DNA from 2 places in the Bradyrhizobium sp. 18BD genome. Region 2 is predicted to be linked to the other one. Evidence: predicted binding sites of a transcription regulator. Region 2 holds the regulator's gene; the other holds the start of a gene.
What was found. Region 2 encodes PhoB, which activates phosphate uptake and scavenging genes when phosphate is short. Its sites were predicted from a motif close to TGTCATNNANCTGTCAT; they were not measured.
Positions count from the first base shown of each region.

Region 1: a site for PhoB is predicted at 2,591-2,607, ahead of RAD16_RS37500 (UDP-2,3-diacylglucosamine diphosphatase). Genes of this name have one in related genera too.

Region 1 covers NZ_JAVAYL010000031.1:4,902-12,021, forward strand. The annotation lists gene RAD16_RS37490 (ATP-binding protein) at 1-1,348, opposite strand, end outside; gene thiD (bifunctional hydroxymethylpyrimidine kinase/phosphomethylpyrimidine kinase) at 1,613-2,413, shown strand; gene RAD16_RS37500 (UDP-2,3-diacylglucosamine diphosphatase) at 2,631-3,443, shown strand; gene RAD16_RS37505 (glycosyltransferase family 4 protein) at 3,443-4,501, shown strand; gene RAD16_RS37510 (threonine/serine dehydratase) at 4,566-5,549, shown strand; gene RAD16_RS37515 (caspase family protein) at 5,805-7,120, opposite strand, start outside.
Region 2 covers NZ_JAVAYL010000007.1:102,692-109,811, reverse strand. The annotation lists gene RAD16_RS14935 (ATP-binding protein) at 1-29, shown strand, start outside; gene pstS (phosphate ABC transporter substrate-binding protein PstS) at 174-1,187, shown strand; gene pstC (phosphate ABC transporter permease subunit PstC) at 1,335-2,324, shown strand; gene pstA (phosphate ABC transporter permease PstA) at 2,326-3,171, shown strand; gene pstB (phosphate ABC transporter ATP-binding protein PstB) at 3,168-3,986, shown strand; gene phoU (phosphate signaling complex protein PhoU) at 3,998-4,714, shown strand; gene phoB (phosphate regulon transcriptional regulator PhoB) at 4,737-5,444, shown strand; gene RAD16_RS14900 (GcrA family cell cycle regulator) at 5,605-6,117, opposite strand; gene RAD16_RS14895 (acetylornithine transaminase) at 6,573-7,120, shown strand, end outside.

The sequences.
Region 1 (7,120 bases), on a different contig from region 2:
CGGTCACCGAGATCAGGGCGTAGCTGCCGGACTCCACCTCCGGATGCTGCACGCGGTAGTGCTCGTCGATCGCGGTGAGCTCGGTGCTGAGCGTCAGATGCCCGCCTGACGGCATGGCGTCCTGCGCGTTGAGCGCGAGATTGAGCACGGCGGATTCGAGCTGGGCGCGGTCGGCGAAGGCCATGATCGAGCCGGAGCCGAAGGCCGTCTTGATCTCGATGTTCTCGCGCAGGGTGCGCTTGAGCAGCTTGTGCATGGAGGTCAGGAGCTCACGGCACTCAATGGCGCGGGGTTGCAGCAATTGGCGGCGGCTGAATGCCAGCAGCCGCTGTGTCAGCTCGGCGCCACGCTCACCCGACTGGCAGATGTCGTCGGCGAAGCGCTTGAGGTCAGGGCGCGCGTGAAGCTGCTCGCTCAAGAACTCCGCGTTGCCGATGATGACGGTGAGCAGATTGTTGAAGTCGTGGGCGATGCCGCCGGAGAGCTGGCCGACCGTCTCCATCTTCTGCGCCTGCTGAAGCTGCTGCTCGGTCAGCTTGCGCGCGGTGAGGTCGTGGACGATGCCGACATAGATCAGCTCGCCGTCCTCCCAGGCCTGGCCCACCGACAGAGCCATCGGAAAGCGCGATCCGTCCTTGCGCAGGCCGATGGCTTCCCCGGTCGAGAAACCCCGCGGATGGCCTGCGGGGGAGGGCCTCTCCTCGTCGGACATCAGCATGGCGATGTCGTGATTCATGACCTCGCCGGCGCGATAGCCGAACAGCCGTTCGCAGGCGGGATTGAACAGCAGAATGCGGGCCTGCGCGTCGAACAGGATGACGCCGTCGACGGCGGTATCGACGATGGCGGTGAGGCGCGTCATGCTCTCGCGCATCGCGCGCTGGGCGTCGCTGACCTGCCGGAGCAGCAGCGTCGCGTCACGGCTCTTGATTTCCTCTTCTTCGAGCGCGGCCCGGACCCGCAGCAGCTCGAACGGCGAGGGGATCTTCAGAATCTTCGGCAGTAGCGGCCAGAGCGCGACAGCCGTGAAGATCGAAGCCACGGCCGTCATCGCCTTGACGATGCCCTCGATGCCGTAGATCGGGACCCAGAGCGTGTAGATCGACAGCACATGCGTCAGGCCGCACGCCATGATGAAGGTGGCGAAGGCCCAATAGACCCAGCCGAACTGGAGATCGCGTCGCTCGATGACGAAGATCGCAAGCGCAAACGGGATCGAGAAATACGCGGCCGCAATGCTGGCGTCGGAGACGACGTGGAGCCAGATCAGCTCGGGTTCCCACAGCAGGCAGATGCCGTGCGGTGAAAACATCGAGGAGTCGAGAAGGCGTTCGAAGTAGGCCCACATGGCATAATCCCGAGAGGGTGAAGGTCGTGACCGGCCCGCACCAAGGCGTTGCTGACGAATCCGTCAACGTTTCACTCATTCTGACGGATGCGCCAAGGCCGGGCCATGCCGAGGTCACATTTCGGGGGATGTGCACGCCTGCGGGACGACAATGCCGCGTGGCCCTCCCTCCGCCTGATTCGCGGCTTGCTGGCCCTCCGGGCGCGCGCTAGGACAGGCCATGATCTCGCAAAGCTCGGCCTCGATAACCCGGAAAGCCGCCCCATGACGACACCCGTGGCGCTCACCATCGCCGGCTCGGATTCCAGCGGCGGCGCCGGCATCCAGGCGGATCTCAAGACCTTTGCGGCGCTCGGCGTCTACGGCGCCTCCGCGATCACGGCGCTGACGGCACAGAACACGCGCGGCGTCACGGGCATTCACGCGGTGCCGGCCGACTTCGTCACCGCGCAGATCGACGCGGTGTTTTCCGATCTCGATGTCGGCGCGGTGAAGATCGGCATGGTGGCCCAGGCCGCCAGCATCGATGCGATCGCGGCCGCGCTGTCGCGTTTGAAGCCGCGCCATGTGGTGCTCGATCCCGTCATGGTCGCAACCTCGGGCGACCGCCTGCTGGCAACCGAAGCCGTCGAGGCGCTGCGTACGAAATTGATGCCGCTGGCCTCGGTGATCACACCGAACCTGCCGGAGGCCGCGGCGCTGCTCGACGAACAGATTGCGCGGACCGAGGCCGAGATCGAAAGCCAGGGGCGCCGCCTGATGGCGCTCGGCTGCCGCGCCGTGCTGATCAAGGGCGGGCACGGCGAGGGGCCCGAGAGCATCGACTATGTCGTCACACCCGAAACCACGATCGCGCTTGCGGCGCCCCGCGTCGCCACGCGCAACACCCATGGCACCGGTTGCTCGCTGTCCTCGGCGGTCGCCGCCGGTCTCGCCAAGGGCGAGGACCTCGAGCGCGCCGTGCGTAGCGCCAAGGCCTGGATCAGCGCCGCGATCGCGGCTGCCGACAGTTTCAGCATCGGCCACGGCCACGGGCCGATCCATCATTTCCACAAGTATTACTGACGAGAAGCCCCAGCGCTGCGCGAAAGCCGCCGCCGTTAACCAATAGGGCGGCGGCAGCGGGCTTTTGCGGACAATCATTGCGGCCTCATGTCGCCTGATTGTCGCATGCGACTGATATTCGCGGGGAGGGCGAGGCAAGGCGTGATTCGTATCTGAAGGTGCCTCATAGGTTCAATTGGTCATCCCCCTGTCACGGGATATTGTTACAGGCTGGCGCATGGGAAGTTACGATGTGAGTGACGAGAGCCCGGAGCGGCGCTTTCGCACGTTGTTCATCTCCGACGTTCATCTCGGAGCCCGCGGTTCTCAAGCCGACCTTTTGCTGGACTTCCTGCGCTACCATGACGCCGACACGATCTATCTCGTCGGCGATATCGTCGATGGCTGGGCGCTGAAATCGAGCTGGCACTGGCCGCAATCGCATAACGACCTGGTCCAGAAGCTGCTGCGCAAGGCGCGCAAGGGTGCCAAGATCATCTACGTGCCCGGCAATCACGACGAGTTCCTGCGCAATTATTACGGCACGCATTTCGGCGGCATCGATGTCGTCGAGAACACCGTCCACACCGGCGTGGACGGCAAGCGTTATCTCGTGATCCACGGCGACATCTTCGATCTCGTGGTTCAGAATGCGCGCTGGCTCGCCCATCTCGGCGATAAAGCCTACGACTTCGCGATCCAGATGAATCGCTTCGTCAACTTCTTCCGCCGCATGTTCGGCGTGCCCTATTGGTCGCTGTCGCAATGGGCCAAGCAGAAGGTCAAGAACGCCGTCAACTATATCGGCGCGTTCGAGCAGGCGCTCTCCGCCGAAGCGCGACGCCATGACGCTGATGGCGTGATCTGCGGCCACATCCACTACGCCGTGATCCGCGACGAGAACGGCATCCGCTACATGAATTGCGGCGACTGGGTCGAGAGCTGCACCGCGCTGGTCGAGCACGACGACGGCCATTTCGAGATCATCACCTGGGCGGATCATTTGCAGAAGCCGGCGCAAGTTCCGCAGGTGGCAGCAAGGGCAGCCTGATGCGCATCCTGGTCGCGACCGACGCCTGGCACCCGCAAGTCAACGGTGTGGTTCGGACGCTGACCAAGCTCGCTGAGGCCGCCAAGGGGATTCGCGTCGAAGGTGCTGGCGTCGAGTTCACGTTCCTGACGCCGCAATCGTTCCGCACGTTTGCGATGCCGAGCTATCGCGACGTGCGCCTGGCGATGCCCCGCCCGGCACGGATCGCGAAGCTGATCGAGGAAGCGCGGCCCGACAGCATCCACATCGCGACCGAAGGGCCGATCGGCCTGATGGTCCGCCGCTATTGCCGCCAGCGCAAGCTGCCGTTCACGACCAGCTTCCACACCCGCTTTCCCGAATATGTCCGCGCCCGCGTGCCGGTGCCGGGCTCGCTGATCTGGCGGGCGCTGCGCCGCTTCCACAGCGCCAGCAGCGCCGTGCTGGCGGCAACGCCGGCGCTTTCCCGCGAGCTGACCGACCGCGGCTTCGACAATGTCCTGCTGTGGCCGCGCGGCGTCGACACCGGCCTGTTCCATCCCCGCGCCATCGACCTCTGCCTGCCGGCCCCGGTGTTCCTGTCGGTCGGCCGCGTCGCCGTGGAGAAGAATCTCGAGGCGTTCCTCGACCTCGACCTGCCCGGCACCAAGGTGATCGTCGGCGACGGCCCGGCCCGCGCCTCGCTCGAGGAGGCCTATCCGGACGCGATTTTCCTCGGCGAGAAGCACGGCGAGGCGCTGGCGGAGATCTATGCGGCCGCCGACGTGTTCGTCTTCCCCAGCAAGACCGACACGTTCGGCCTGGTCCTGCTGGAGGCGCTCGCCAGCGGCCTGCCGGTTGCGGCCTTCCCGGTGAAGGGTCCCCGCGACGTGATCGGCGATGCGCCGGTCGGCGCTCTCGATCACGACCTGCGCAACGGCTGCTTCGCGGCGCTCGGCATCTCCCGGCAGGACTGCGTCGAATTCGCCGCCAACTACACCTGGGAGGCTTCCGCGAGGGCCTTCGTGGACAGCATTTTAGCGGTCGGCGCGGTGCTATCGGGCAGGAATGGGGCAGCGCCCGTTAGTTTCGTAGCCTGAAAGCCACGGTTCATCGCGCGGAGGTGTCTTGCCGGGCTCGCGGCTGCCGCGATAAAGTTCTGCCATGACCGAACAGCTCCTCCCGATCGGCCCTGCCGATATCGATGCCGCAGCGCGCGTGATCGCGCCCTTCGCCATCCGCACCCCGCTGTTGTCCTTTCCCGTGCTCAACGAGCGCGTCGGTGCCAAAGTGTTCCTGAAGCCGGAGATGCTCCAGCGCACCGGCTCCTTCAAGTTCCGCGGCGCCTTCAACAAGGTGTTCTCGATCCCGCAGGACAAGCGCGCCGGCGGCGTCGTCGCGTTCTCCTCCGGCAACCACGCCCAGGGCGTGGCGGCGGCGGCCAAGATTCTCGACATGCAGGCGACCATCGTGATGCCGGCGGATGCGCCGCTGTCCAAGCGCGAGCGCACCAAATCCTATGGCGCCGAGGTCGTGCTGTATGACCGCTACAATGACGACCGTGAGGCGATCTCCCGCGGCATCGCCGAGAAGCGCGGCGCGACGCTGGTCAAGCCGTATGACGATCCGTTCGTGATTGCGGGGCAGGGCACCGCCGGTCGCGAGATCGCCGAGGACATGGCAACGCTTGGCCTTGCCCCCGACATCGTGGTCGCCCCGGCCTCCGGCGGCGGCCTGATCGCGGGCGTCGCGACCGCGGTGAAGGCACGTTATCCGCAGGCCGAGATCGTCGTGGCCGAGCCCGAGGCGTTCGACGACCACGGCATTTCGCTGACCGCCGGCCATCGCGAGCCGCATCCGCCGGCCGGCCGCACCATCTGCGACGCACTGATGGCGCTGATCCCCGGTGAGATGACCTTTGCGATCAACAGCAAGCTGCTCGCGCGCGGCGTCACCGCCTCGGACAAGGAAGTCGGCGCGGCGGTTTCGTTCGCCTATCACGAGCTGAAGCTCGTGGTCGAGCCGGGCGGCGCGGTCGGCCTTGCCGCACTGCTGGCGGGACGTCTCGACGTTGCCGGCAAGAACGTCGTCATTGTGCTCTCCGGCGGCAATGTCGATGCGGATCTGTTTGCCGAGCTGGTGGCCTGAGAGAGGCTCTCCTGTGGCCCATCCTTCGAGACGCCCGCTTCGCGGGCTCCTCAGGATAAGGATGGAGTGCGTGGCGGCAGTCTCGACCGGCACCGATGCTGATTAGCCTCATCCTGAGGAGACCGCGAAGCGGTCGTCTCGAAGGACGAGGCGTGCGCTCAGGCCGTGCCAAAGGCACCGTGTCCCGTTCCCTCACATGAAGAAGGGGCAGAGCGTTTCCGCTCTGCCCCTTTGTCGTTGTGTCGCCGGCTGCAATCAGCGCATGAAGCCGCCGCGGTGGTTGTTGCCGCCGTTATTGCCCTGCGCCTGGTTCATCGACTGGCGGAAGTTGTTGCTGCTGTTGTTGACGATGCGGTTGGTCGGGTTGAACTGCGGGCGGCTGGTCTGGGGGGTGTTCTGGACCTGCACCTTGTTCACCAGGTTGTTGTTGAGCTTCACGATGCCGGTGTTGCCGTTGTTGACGCGGATCGGGTTGGTCTGCGTCTGGATGACCGGCTTGGTGTCGACAGTCGTGCCGCCCTTGCCGACGTTCACCGGCATGCTCACGATCTTGCCAGGGGTGCCGTTCGTCGCGCCATTCGTAGCACTATTGGTCTTGCCGTTCGTCGTACCGCCAATGTTGTTGCCATTCTGGTTGTTGGTCGCGGGCAGGGTCACGATCTTGCCGATGCCGCCGTTGGTCGTGTTGGTCGGCGCGGGCAGGGTGACGATCTTGCCCGGGGTCTGCGAGGGCGTCCCATTCTGCGGGTTCGGCTGGACGTTGCCCGCCGGCAGGTTGACGATCTGGCCGCCATTGCCGAGCTTGCCGATCAAATTGCTGTCGACCGGCTTCTGCACGACCGGCAGGTTGCCGTTGACTTGCGAACCACCATTACCCTGCTGCATCAGCGGCATGTATTTGGGCTGGCCGAGATTGCCGATCTTGAAGGTCGGGTTGATGGTCTGCGGCGCCAGGAACTTGGTGGCCTGCATCAGGGGGATCAGCTTCGGCTGAGCCTCGAGCTTCAGCGCGGATTGCGCATAGGGGCTGTTGCCGTAGCTGTCGTAGAAGGTCTTGTAGCCGATCGGCGAGTTCGCCAGCACCGCCTTGTGCCAGGCCTGCGAGATCAGCAGGTTGTTGAGCAGCCAGCGGATGTGGTCGCACAGCGGGTCGTGCGGGTACATCTGGATGAACTCCTGATAGTACTCCGGCCGTCCCTCCGACACGACATAGTCATAGGCCTGGCGGGTCGAGCGGCTCGGCAGGTTGGAGGCCATCTGCACCACGGGCGTGTTCACCGGGGCGCGGTTGGCGGCCACAGCGGTGTCGCCGAAGAAGGTGAAGTCCGAGGTCAGCGACGAGCTCTCCCACGGGATCTGCGCGCCGCTGGTGGTCTGGTTGACCTCGAGGCGCACCCGCTTGAACAGCTGCTCGATCGGCACGTTGGGCTCGCGCGCGACGTTCAGGAACGCCTGGGTGTAAGGGCTGTGGCCGTTGGTGCCGTCGAGCGCTTCGGCGCCCGGTGCGGTCGAATAGCCGACGATCGAGCCGTTCGGCGCATCGACGATGGCAAGGCCGCGGCCGGCGTCAT
Region 2 (7,120 bases):
CCCAGGCGAAGACTCCCGTATCGGCATAAATACCAAGCGATTTCAATCGCTTGGTTATGTCATCCGACTGTCACGAAACCTTCGTAAAAGCACAGCCGATCGCTCCTAAAGGGGCGACGCGGGGAGCGCGATCGGGCGCGGATGGCGCTTCGTTCCCCTGTATGGAGACCAGCATGAATTTCATCAAAACGATCGTCGCTGCCGGCTTGGTCGCCGCCACGACGACGGCGGCCTTTGCCGCCGATATCACGGGTGCCGGTGCGACCTTCCCGTTCCCGATCTATTCGAAGTGGGCTGACGCCTACAAGAAGGAGACCGGCAACGGTCTGAACTACCAGTCGATCGGCTCCGGCGGCGGCATCAAGCAGATCCAGGCCAAGACCGTGACCTTCGGCGCCAGCGACGCGCCGCTCAAGGCCGAGCAGCTCGAGAAGGACGGCCTCGTCCAGTGGCCGATGGTGATGGGCGCGATCGTTCCGGTCGTCAACATCGAGGGCGTCAAGGCCGGCGAGCTCGTGTTCGACGGCGAGACCCTCGCCAGCATCTATCTCGGCAAGATCACCAAGTGGGACGACGCCGCGATCAAGAAGCTCAATCCCAACGCCAAGCTGCCCTCGGAAGCGATCACCGTGGTCCGCCGCTCGGACGGTTCGGGCACCACCTTCAACTTCACCAACTACCTCTCCAAGGCCTCCGCGGACTGGAAGAGCAAGGTCGGTGAGGGCACCGCGGTCGAGTGGCCGGTCGGCGTCGGCGCCAAGGGCAACGAAGGCGTGTCGGGCAACATCAGCCAGACCAAGAACTCGATCGGTTACGTCGAGTACGCCTATGCCAAGCAGAACAAGCTGACCTACACTGGTCTCGTCAACAAGTCCGGCAAGCCGGTGCAGCCGACCGTCGAAGCCTTCCAGGCGGCCGCTTCCAACGCCGACTGGGCCAAGGCTCCCGGCTACTACGTCATCCTGACCGACCAGCCCGGCGACAAGTCCTGGCCGATCACGGCGGCGACCTTCATCCTCATGCACAAGGAAGCCACCGACAAGGCGGCCTCGCAGGAAGCCATCAAGTTCTTCCGCTGGGCCTTCAAGAACGGCGGCAAGGCGGCTGAGGAGCTGGACTACATCCCGATGCCCGAGGGCGTCGTGACCCTGATCGAGAAGACCTGGGCTGCCGAGATCAAGAGCTAAGCTCTTTCTTGCCAAGCACGGTGCGGTCCGAAACGACCGCGCCGTGAACCGCACGACTTCTACCCCGGATCGGCATCGTGCCGCATCCGGGGCACCAGACCAAAAACAAGCGTGTATAAACGGGTACAGGGGATCGGCGTGGCAGAGATGGCCGTTCAGAGCGATATCGTCGACGACGCCGGACCGTATGACCGCGCCAAGGCGTTGAGCGCGTTCAAAGTCGGCGACCTCACATTTTACTGGATCACGCGCCTCAGCGCGATCTCGGTGCTGCTGATCCTCGGCGGCATCATCGTGTCGCTGATCGTCGGCGCCTTCCCGGCGATGAAGGAATACGGGTTCTCCTTCCTGTGGACGCAGCGCTGGGCGCCGTCGGCAGATCCCCCCGTGCTCGGCGCGCTCGGACCGATCTACGGCACGCTGGTGACCTCGTTCATCGCGATGCTGATCGCCATTCCGGTCGGTCTCGGCATCGCCATCTTCCTCACCGAGCTCTGCCCGCAATGGGCGCGCCGCCCGATCGGCATGGCGATCGAGCTGCTCGCCGGTATCCCCTCGATCATCTACGGCATGTGGGGCTTCTTCGTGTTGGGTCCGTTCCTGGCCAACACGTTCCAGCCCTTCATGATCAAGATCTTCGACGGCATTCCGGTGCTGGGCGCGATCTTCGCCGGTCCGCCGTCCTATCTCAGCCTGTTCAATGCCGCGCTGATCCTCGCCATCATGGTGCTGCCCTTCATCACCTCGATCTCGGTCGACGTGTTCAAGACGGTACCGCCGGTGCTGAAGGAAGCCGCCTACGGCGTCGGCTGCACCACCTGGGAAGTGGTCCGCAGCGTGGTGATCCCCTACACCCGCGTCGGCGTCATCGGCGGCGTCATGCTGGCGCTCGGCCGCGCGCTCGGCGAGACCATGGCGGTGACCTTCATCATCGGCAACTCGTTCCGCATCTCGTCGTCGATCTTCGCACCCGGCACCACGATCTCGGCGGCGATCGCCTCCGAGTTCGCCGAGAGCGACGGCCTGCATCAGTCCGGCCTGATCCTGCTCGGCCTGCTGCTGTTCGTGCTGACGTTCTTCGTGCTCGCGGCCGCACGCTTGATGCTGCTGCGTCTCGAAAAGAAGGCGGGGAAGTAACATGAACCCGATTTACGCCCGCCGCCGCCGCATGGACATCGTCATCCGTGCGCTGTGCCTCGCCGCTGCCGCCTTCGGCGTCACCTGGCTCGCGCTGATCCTGCTGACGCTGTTCTACAACGGCCTCGCCGGGCTCAACCTGCAGGTCTTTACCGAAAATACCCCGCCGCCCGGCTCGACCGACGGCGGCCTGCTCAACGCGATCGTCGGCTCGCTGATCATGACCGTGCTCGGCGTCGGCATCGGCGCGCCGCTCGGCCTGTTCGCCGGCACCTATCTCGCCGAGTACGGCCGCAACGACAAGCTGACCTCGGTGATCCGCTTCATCAACGACATCCTGCTGTCGGCGCCCTCGATCATCATCGGCCTGTTCATCTACGGCGCGGTGGTGGTGCCGATGCGCGGCTTCTCGGCGATCGCCGGCTGCCTCGCGCTCGCCGTGATCGTCATCCCGGTGGTGCTGCGCACGACCGAGGACATGCTGCTGCTGGTGCCGAACGCATTGCGCGAGGCGGCCTCCGCGCTCGGCCTGCCGCGCTCGCTGGTGATCAAGCGGATCGCCTATCGTGCGGCCCGCTCGGGTCTGATCACCGGCGTGATGCTAGCGACCGCCCGCGTCGCCGGCGAGACCGCGCCGCTGCTGTTCACCGCGCTGTCGAACCAGTTCTTCAGCCTCAGCCTGAACAAGACGATGGCCAACCTGCCGGTGACCATCAACAACTTCGTCCAGAGCCCCTACGCCTATTGGAAGCAGCTCGCCTGGAGCGGCGCGCTGCTGATCACGTTGACCGTGCTTGCCCTGAACATTGGCGCGCGCATCCTGAGCGCCGAGAGGACTGCAAAATGAGCGAAATGTCTGTTTCCGTGAGTACGCCCGTTCAGCCCGGCTCGCAGCCGTTGCCGGAAGCGCCCGCCAAGGTGACGGTGCGCAACCTCAACTTCTATTACGGCGACCACCATGCGCTGAAGAACATCAACCTGTCGCTCGGCACCAACCGCGTGACGGCGTTCATCGGCCCGTCGGGCTGCGGGAAGTCGACCCTGCTGCGCATCTTCAACCGGATGTACGACCTCTATCCGGGCCAGCGCGTCACCGGTCAGCTCATGCTCGACCAGACCAATATCCTCGACCCCAAGTTGGATCTCAATCTGCTGCGCGCCCGCGTCGGCATGGTGTTCCAGAAGCCGACGCCGTTCCCGATGACGATCTACGAGAACATCGCCTTCGGCATCCGTCTCTATGAGAAGATCTCGAAGTCGGAGATGGACGACCGCGTCGAGAAGGCGCTGCGCGGCGGCGCGCTGTGGAACGAGGTCAAGGACAAGCTCAACGCCTCCGGCCTGTCGCTCTCCGGCGGCCAGCAGCAGCGCCTCTGCATCGCCCGCACCGTCGCGGTGCGCCCCGAGGTGATCCTGTTCGACGAGCCCTGCTCGGCGCTCGATCCGATCTCGACCGCCAAGGTCGAGGAGCTGATCCAGGAACTGTCCGAGAACTACACGATCGCGATCGTCACCCACAACATGCAGCAGGCGGCGCGTGTCTCCGACAAGACCGCCTTCATGTATCTCGGCGAGCTCATCGAGTTCGACGACACCAGCAAGATCTTCACGTCGCCGACCGACCGGCGTACGCAGGATTACATCACCGGCCGGTTCGGCTGAGGAGACGGAACATGGGTTCTGAACATACCGCAAAGGCCTTCGACACCGACCTCCAGGAGCTCACCCGCCTGGTCGCCGAGATGGGCGGCATCGCCGAACGCTTGATCGTCGATTCCGTCGACGCGCTGATCCGCCGCGACGTCCCGCTCGGCCAGCGCGTCGTCACCGCCGACGCCGATATCGACGCGCTGCAGAAAAAGATCGAGGAGCGCGCCGTGCTCACCATCGCGCGCCGTCAGCCGATGGCCGTCGACCTTCGCGAGATCGTCGGCGCCATGCGCGTCGCGACCGATCTCGAGCGGATCGGCGACCTCGCCAAGAACATGGGCAAGCGCGTTGCCGCGCTCGATGCCGACTTCCATCCGCTGAAGCTGTTCCGCGGCCTGGAGCACATGACCGACCTCGTGCAGCAGCAGGTCAAGTCGGTGCTGGACGCCTATGCCGCGCACGATCTGCCGGCGGCGATGGCGGTGTGGAAGGGCGACGAGGAAGTCGACGCCATCTGCACCTCGCTGTTCCGCGAGCTCCTCACCTACATGATGGAGGATCCGCGCAACATCTCGTTCTGCATCCATCTGATGTTCTGCGCCAAGAACATCGAGCGCATCGGCGACCACGCCACCAACATCGCCGAGACCGTGTTCTATATGATCGAGGGCCAGGCGATCACCGACAAGCGGCCGAAGGGCGACATGACGACCTTCGCCACGACGGTCCCGAATACCTGATTAGCTAAGGAGCGACGACCCCATGGGCGCACGCATTATGGTGGTTGAGGACGAGGAAGCTCTCACCGAGCTGCTTCGCTACAACCTCGAAGGCGACGGCTATGACGTGGAGACGGTGATGCGCGGCGACGATGCCGACACCCGTCTCAAGGAGCACATCCCCGATCTGATCGTGCTCGACTGGATGCTGCCGGGCCTCTCCGGCATCGAGCTGTGCCGCCGGCTTCGCACCCGGCCCGAGACCAAGCAGCTCCCGATCATCATGCTCACCGCGCGCGGTGAGGAGAGCGAGCGGGTGCGCGGTCTTGCGACCGGTGCCGACGACTACATCGTCAAGCCGTTCTCGGTGCCGGAGCTGCTGGCCCGCGTGAAGGGCCTGCTGCGGCGTGCCAGCCCCGAGCGGCTCGCCACGGTGCTCGCCTATGGCGACATCGAGCTCGATCGCGACAAGCGCCGCGTGGCACGTTCGGGCCGGCCGATCGATCTCGGCCCGACCGAATATCGCCTGCTGGAGTTCTTCCTGGAGCATCCCGGCCGCGTGTTCTCGCGCGAGCAGCTGCTCGACAGCGTCTGGGGCCGCGACATCTACATCGACGAACGCACCGTCGATGTGCATATCGGCCGCCTGCGCAAGCTGCTCAATCTCGGCCGCGAGCAGGATCCGATCCGCACCGTCCGCGGCGCCGGCTACGCGCTCGACGATCGCTTCGCCAAGGCTGAGCAGACTTAAAGAGTCTGAGCAGCCTTAAAGTGGCTGAGCAGACGGGGGCTGAGCAAACGTAAAAACGGCTGCAAGCAAGCCAAATAAAAAGCGCGCCACCTGGCGCGCTTTTTTATGTCTCGATCGTCGTCCCAGCCGTGTGCCGGGACGATGTCGTCTGAAGCCGTGCTCAGCGCGTGCCGGGCTTGGCCGGTGCGCGGCGGCGATCCGCCGCGGGCTGATACGCCACCCGCGAGTGCTGGGCGCAATAGGGCAGGCCGGAAAGGGCCTTGCCGCCGCAGAAGAAGAAATCCGGGCTGGAGGGATCGCCGACCGGCCAGTGGCAGGTCGCCTCGTTCAGCTCCAGCAGCGACAGCCGCTGGCTCATCGGCACCACGTTGTCGTAGGTGACCGGTTCGGCCTCGACCTCGACCTCGAAGGCCTGCGCCAGCGCGGTGTTGCCGCGCGCGATCGGCCGGCTCACCCGCATCATATGCTGCGCGGGACGCGCCTTGCGCGGCCGGGGAGCCGCCGACGAGGGGCTCTTGGCGCGGCCGGACAGGCCGAGCCTGTGCACCTTGCCGATCACGGCATTACGGGTCACGTTGCCGAGCTCGGCCGCAATCTGGCTGGCCGAAAGTCCGGCCTCCCAGAGCTTTTTAAGCTGCTCGACGCGATCGTCGGACCAGGTCAAAACCGTCATTGCACCCTTTCCCTCGCCGTACGGCCGCCATCCTGGCGCCATGCGGCGAATGCCTAAGCCTCGAAAAACCCGTGCCGTCAGAATCCCTTAAGGCTCGCCGGGCGCAGCTGGAACGCCCGAACGTTTACGCCGGTACATGAGGACTTAGAGGATCAGAAACACTGCACGAGATGTCGTATCTGACAAGCCAAACGCTACAATATGGCGTGACTCACGCGCAAGAGTCCGCCGACTCGCTTCCACATGTTCCGTGGCAAAAACCCCGCTAATTCGGCACCGCAAGACTACGGATTCAGCGTTTCGCGAGGCTTTCGGGCGGCATTGACACCGGTATCACCAGGCATAAGATAGTGACACGTGCCGCCCTTAAAAGGCGGCACGTTTCGTTTTCCGGGCCGGTTGATGGTGCGTTGCGCAATGCACGCTCACGCCGTCCGCAACATCAAGTGATCGTCATGACTAACAGCGCAGCGCCGCATTTGCTCCCCGTTTTCGCCAGGGCCGACCTCGGTTTCGAGCGCGGCGAAGGCTGCTGGCTGATTGCGACCAACGGCGACCGCTATCTCGACTTTACCTCCGGCGTTGCGGTGAACGCGCTCGGCCACGCCCATCCCGCGCTGGTCAAGGCCTTGCAGGAGCAGGCGACGAAGCTCTGGCATATGTCGAACCTGTTCCAGAGCCCCGATGGCGAGAAGCTCGCCGCGCGCCTGTGCAGCGAGAGCTTTGCGGACTTCGTGTTCTTCTGCAATTCCGGCGCCGAAGCGCTGGAGGGCGTGATCAAGCTGGTCCGCCATCATCACTTCTCCAAGGGACATCCGGAGCGCTATCGCATCATCACCTTCGAAGGCGCCTTCCATGGCCGCACGCTGGCAACGCTGGCCGCGACGGGATCGGCAAAATATCTCGAAGGCTTTGGTCCGCCGATGGACGGTTTCGACCAGATCCCGCACGGTGACATCGAGGCCGTGAAGAAGGCGATCGGCCCGCAGACCGCCGGCATCCT